One region of the Marinobacter sp. R17 genome, then DNA from elsewhere that is predicted to be linked to it. Evidence: predicted binding sites of a transcription regulator. Region 1 holds the regulator's gene; the other holds the start of a gene.
The links. The regulator FliA, encoded in region 1, starts transcription of late flagellar genes. The targets are predictions, from matches to a motif close to CTAAAGTTTNNNNNNNNNNNGCCGNTAA.
Positions count from the first base shown of each region.

Region 2: the regulator FliA is predicted to act here: its motif matches at 1,443-1,470, upstream of EB809_RS06655 (methyl-accepting chemotaxis protein).

Region 1 is NZ_RHGZ01000002.1:117,629-120,740, reverse strand. It holds gene EB809_RS02535 (protein phosphatase CheZ) at 1-162, opposite strand, end outside; gene cheY (chemotaxis response regulator CheY) at 180-566, opposite strand; gene EB809_RS02525 (RNA polymerase sigma factor FliA) at 860-1,603, opposite strand; gene EB809_RS02520 (MinD/ParA family protein) at 1,671-2,483, opposite strand; gene flhF (flagellar biosynthesis protein FlhF) at 2,593-3,112, opposite strand, start outside.
Region 2 is NZ_RHGZ01000006.1:140,865-143,976, reverse strand. It holds gene EB809_RS06655 (methyl-accepting chemotaxis protein) at 1-1,383, opposite strand, end outside; gene EB809_RS06650 (choline ABC transporter substrate-binding protein) at 2,005-2,931, shown strand; gene EB809_RS06645 (ABC transporter permease) at 2,939-3,112, opposite strand, start outside.

The DNA of each region.
Region 1 (3,112 bases):
GTAAAGGCTCTGGTCCCGGACATCATTCAGTTCATTAATCAGGCGCATCGCCGCGGCGTAATCGCCGGCGTCCACCTGTTGCTTCAGTTCTTCCGCCTGGTGCTGCAGCTTCTCAACGACATCGGGATCGAGGGAGCCGGCCTTGTCTTTTTTTGTGCCCATGATTGGCGCTCTGATACTCAGGACTGGATGCGTTCGAAAATCTTCTCGATCTTTTCCTTCAGGACAGCCGCCGTAAACGGCTTCACGACGTAACCGTTAACGCCGGCCTGAGCCGCCGCCACGATCTGGTCACGCTTGGCTTCCGCCGTCACCATCAGGATCGGCAGGTTCTTGAGGTTCTCGTCCGCGCGAACGGCCTGCAGCAGTTCAAATCCGGACATGCCCGGCATGTTCCAGTCGGTGACCAGAAAATCGTATTTGCCACTCTTGAGCATGGGCAGCGCGGTGTTGCCGTCATCCGCCTCGTCAGTATTGGTGAAACCGAGGTCGCGAAGCAGATTCTTGATGATCCGTCGCATCGTGGAGAAGTCATCCACGATCAGAATTTTCATGTTTTTGTCCAAAGGGACCTCCAATCATTACAGCCCGGAATACCAATCCAGCGTCCAGTTCAGTGTCCGGCAATCCATACGATACCGGCGCCACTGAAAGCACCGCCTATTCTGTCGCGTCAACGCCCGCTGTAAAGCGTCCGTTACCAAAAACTACAGTTCCGGGATCGTAGCCTGGGCATCAACGCTGACCACAAGCTCCCGGAATTCGATGTCAACTTTTTGCTTGTCGCGCCTGATGTGGCGCGTCCGCCCATTCTGCCCTGCTCCACCGGTGTTTTGCGAACCGGCTTTGAACGGCGTGGCTAACGGGCTTCCTGCCAATCCGTCAGACGTGATTTCAGGCGCAATGCCGCCTGACTGTGAATCTGGCTGACCCGACTTTCACTGACACCGATGACGGCGCCGATTTCTTTCAGGTTCAGCTCTTCCTGGTAATACAGACTCAACACCAGCTTTTCCCGCTCCGGCAGCGCCGCGATCGCCTCGGCCAGACTGCGCTGGAATCCGGCTGCCGACAGCTCTTCGAACGGACGATCGGGCACGGCCTCTTCATTGTCTATCGGCAGCTCTCCCGATTCATTTAGCTCATCCAGACTAAAAAGACGGCCGCTGTTGGAATCGGCCAGGCAGGCATGGTACTCCGGCAGGGTCATGTCCAGCTCGTCGGCGACTTCGTGATCCTGAGCCTCGCGCCCGGTCCGGTCTTCGACGGCCTTGATCGCCTGGGCGATGCGACGGGAATTGCGGTGGACGGAACGCGGCACCCAGTCGCCCTTGCGAATCTCATCCACAATGGCACCGCGAATGCGGATACCCGCATAGGTTTCAAAGGAAGCGCCTTTGCCGGCGTCGTACTTCTGAGCGGCCTCGAGAAGGCCGATCATGCCGGCTTGCATCAGGTCTTCAAGCTGGACAGAGGCGGGCAATCGCGCCAACACATGCAACGCGATCTTTTTCACCAGCGGCGCATGATCCTCGACCAGTTGATGGGCCGATTTGCGCGAGCTCGTCTGTTGGTAGATTCCCAGGCCTTTTGCCAACGTCATCAATCCGGATTACCCGTGTGTTTCAATCGACCGTCATACCACGCCACCTGTCGGTCAGGGTACTCCATCAGGCGTCCACCAGGCGCTCAACGAAAAATTCGAGATGCCCCCGTGGAGAAGACGGGAGCGGCCAGTTGTCCACCTGCTGGGCCAGCGCCTTGATCGCCAGCGAGGCCTTGGCGCGTGGGTAAGCGTCAAGCACCGCACGCTGCCGTTGTACCGCTTTTTTGACGGCTTCGTCGTAAGGGACGATGCCCACATATTGTAGCGCAACATCCAGAAATCGCTCGGTAACCCGGGTCAGTTTCCCAAACAGATGCTTGCCTTCCTGCTCGTTGCGAACCTGGTTGGCAAGGATGCGAAACCGGTTCACCCCGTAGTCCCGGTTCATGAGCTTGATCAGCGCGTAGGCATCGGTAATGGAAGTGGGCTCGTCGCAGACCACCAGCAGCAATTCCTGAGACGCCCGCAGGAAGCTGACCACCGATTCGGAAATGCCGGCAGCGGTGTCAACGATCAACACGTCGATCTGATCGCCCAGTTCGCTGAAGGCGTTGATCAGGCCAGCGTGCTCCATGGGCGTCAGCTGGGTCATCCGCTGGGTGCCGGACGAGGCGGGAACGATCTTGATGCCGCCCGGGCCGTCGACCAGGACATCGCGCAGGTCGCACTCGCCGTTCAGCACATCATTGAGATTGTGGTTCGCAGTGATACCCAGCAGGACGTCGATGTTGGCCAGCCCCAGATCGGCATCCAGAACCACCACCCGACGCCCCATCTGTGCCAGTGCAATAGCCAGGTTGACCGAAACGTTGCTCTTGCCAACGCCGCCCTTGCCACCTGAGACGGCGATCACCTGGACCGGGTTAACTCTACTCATGCCGGATACAGTCTCTCACGACAACTCTTGATAAGGATGGCCGGTTGATAACCGGCTCGATAGTGGAGCCCATGAACGCCCTGCGGCTGTTCCGGCGGACTCCCGGGCCTCAGGCGCCGGCTGCAACCACAGCGGTTTCCCGAACCTGTTTCAGACGCTCCACACCCAGTCTGACCAGTGGAGCCGCCTGTGCCGGATGAATGTCCTCGGGGATGCGCTGCCCATCGGTGTAATACGCCACCCGAAGACCCGTTTCCATGGCAAAGCCTAGCACCTCGCCGAGTGTCAGGGCTTCATCCAGTTTGGTCATGATACACCCGGCCGGATTCGCCATCTTATAGCAATGCCACGTGGATTTCATAATGCGAGGCTGGCTGGTGGCTGCCAGCACCAGGTAAGGCTTGACCGGATGCCGGCTTGCAGCCAGCTCCTCAAGCTGTTCCTGGTGGCCGCGATCGGAATGGGTCAGGCCCGCCGTGTCGATCAGAACCAGGCGTTTATCGGACAGGTCATCGAGGATCTGGTCCAGGGAATGGCTCTCATCCACCACCCGCACCGGCACGTTCAGGATGCGACCGAATACAAACAGATGCTCATGTGCCGCGATCCGATAACGGTCGGTGGTGACC
Region 2 (3,112 bases), on a different contig from region 1:
GACCGATTCGGCACACTCGGCGATGGTCCGGGTCTGCTGCTCGATGATGCGGATGGTTTCCTGCACCAGCGCGTGGCCGGATTGGGCGTCGTTATCGGCGCCCTTGGCGGCTTCCTCGGCGATGGACGCACTTTCCGCCACGTTCTGTGCCGTCAGCGACATTTCGTGCATGGACGAGGCCACGTGCTCGGTATCGCCGGTCTGACGGGCAATGGACGCGCTGGAATCCTCTGCCACCTTCACCAATCCCTGGGACGCGTTCAGTACTTCACGGGACGACGCGCTGACGTCGCGGATGGTGTCCTGCACCCGGGCCAGCAGTTTGTCGAACCCGTTGGCCATCTGGCCGAACTCGTCCCGGCTGGTGGCGTTGAAGCGGATGGTCAGGTCGCCTTCGCCCTCGGCAATGTCGTTGACCGCACCGATCATCCGATTCAGTGGCCGTGTGATGACTGCTGAAACGAGCAGGTGGATGGCGAGTATCAGCAGGGCGCCCACAAGCACGATGACCAGCGCAATGCCGAGCGAATCGGCGGTAATCGTATCGGTCAGTTCGTCGCTGGAATAGGCCGACACCACCTTGTAGCCCCAGGGATCGAAAGGCGTTTCCGATTTTACCCAGTCGCCGTTGTCGCCAGTGAGGGCGGCCTTAACCACATCGTCGGTCTGGTTGTCCGAATGCATCCGGATACGGCCCTTGTCGTCCACCAGTGCCACGAAACCCCGGTCCAGAACCCGAGAGCCGGCAATGGCGTCTTCCAGCAGCGACATATCCGCCGAGTAGCCGACATACCAGATGCCCACAACCTGGCCGGAACCATTGCGCATGGGTGCGTAACCGGTGAGGTAGGGGTTGCCCAGGATATCCACCTGGCCGTAAAAGGCCTTGCCGGACTGGATGGCGCGGAAGGCGGCGCCCTGCGGGTTGAGGATGGTGCCAGTGGCGCGCTGACCGCCGTCTTTCTTCACATTGGTAGAGACGCGCACGTAGTTGCTGCCGTCGTAGACGAACAGTGTGGCCGTGCCGCCCATGTCATCGGTCAGGGCGTCGACCAGCTCATAGTGGTTGGCCATGGGCTCGCCGCCCAGCTGCAGATCCGGCACGGTGCGGTCGCCCACGCGGGTATCGTCGCCGCGCCCCGGCACGCCAATGGCTTTTCCCCGCTTGATCAGCACGTTCATGCTGCTCTTGACCCGCTCCATCATGATCGAGTCGGTGACCGAAAGCAGTCGGATGACCCGCTGGCGAGCATCGGTGGACTGGTTTTCCGCGGTATGGGTCAACTCGTTGTCGCGGGAAATAATGGTGAAAATGGCGCCTGCGATCACGACAACGGAAATCAGCAGGGTGATGGCAAGGAAAAACTTCTTCTTGACGGACATCGAGTCGGGCTCCTGATCGATAAGGCACCGCCGTCCTGCTGGCGGTATTCGTTGGGTATTTATCGACCAATAGTCGACAAACTTTACTCTGTCACCCAGCCCGGCGTTGCCCGGATTATCGCTGGCTGACGGTTGATCGGGATAACATCAAATCGACTTCGGGGGCGGCTCCCCGGAAAGGCCGCGAATGCGGCCGCATCCAGCCGATGCCCCGGTCGGTCGAGCGACGTTATGAGTGATTGCCGGCCAGCGGATGGCAGCAGGAGATTCGATGCTTGGTATTAGCTGGGGTGATGTCAGGCATTAGTCAGACCTTGGTTTACAGGCTGCCCGGCCGCGCGCACCATGAATGGCTTCATGTACATGCCACTTATGACCCTGATAACAACGAATCGGAACGATAGCGCGTTGACGGATGGGGCATTATCCAGTCGTTACACGTTGATCGACCCACACAACAGGTGCTGCCGGCCGCCTATCCCCCGAGCAGTGCGGAGTTACAGGCTGATTCGGCTTGCCAGCCTGATGGATCAGGACAGACGCTGGCGCCGGATGCGCCTTCCTGCTTTAGACCGAATAAATAACGAAGCACAAAGGAGAGAATCGACCATGCAGCATCGAATGCGAGCGCTGAAACCCTTGCTGTTGGCGGGTACCTGCACGCTGGCTATCTCGGCTCAGGCGGCCGTTCCGGAACAATGCCAGACGGTCCGCTTCAGCGATCCCGGCTGGACCGACATCAACGTCACCAACGCCCTGACCACGACCGTACTGAAGGGGCTCGGCTACGACACCAGCATCGATCTGCTGTCCGTGCCGATCGGCTTCAAATCACTGCAGAACGACGATATCGATGTGTTCCTGGGCAACTGGATGCCGGCCCAGCAGAAGTTCGCCGACCAGTATGAGGGCGGTTACGAACGCCTGCGGGCCAACCTGAAGGGCGCCAAGTTCACCCTGGCCGTGCCGGATGACGTCAAGGAGAAGGCAGGCGTGACGAGCTTTGCCGATCTCGACAAGCACGCCGAACAGTTCGACCACAAGATTTACGGCATCGAACCGGGCGCGCCGGCCAATAACCTGATCCAGAAGATGATCGACAACGACGACTTCGGCCTGGGCGACTGGAAACTGGTGGAGTCCAGCGAGCAGGGCATGCTCAGCCAGGTCAGCCGTGCCGAACGGCGAGACCAGTTTGTGGTGTTCCTCGCCTGGGAACCGCATCCGATGAACCTGCAGCACGACCTGACCTATCTGTCCGGCGGTGACGATTACTTCGGGCCCAACTACGGTGGCGCCACCATTTACACGCTGACCCGGAACGGCTACAGCGACGACTGCAGCAATGTGGGCACGCTGCTGGATAACCTGCAGTTCAAACTGGATATGGAAAGCCAGATCATGGGCCGCATCCTCAACGATGGCGAGGAGGCCGCGCGCGCCTACCTGAAAGCACACCCGGACGTGCTGTCCGCCTGGCTTGACGGCGTGACCACCGTTGATGGCCAGCCGGGGCTGCCCGCCGTCAAGCAGGATCTGGGGCTGTAACCGGCGCTCAGTCCAACCGCTTATGCACCCGCAAGGTGGCGATCCACATCGCCACCGACGCGAACACCACCAGCGCCAGCAGTTCCGGCCACAGGTCGACGAGACCGGCGCCCCGCAGCATGATGCCCCGCACCAGGCGGATAAAATGAGTCAGTGGCAGCACCTCGGCCAGCCACTGGGC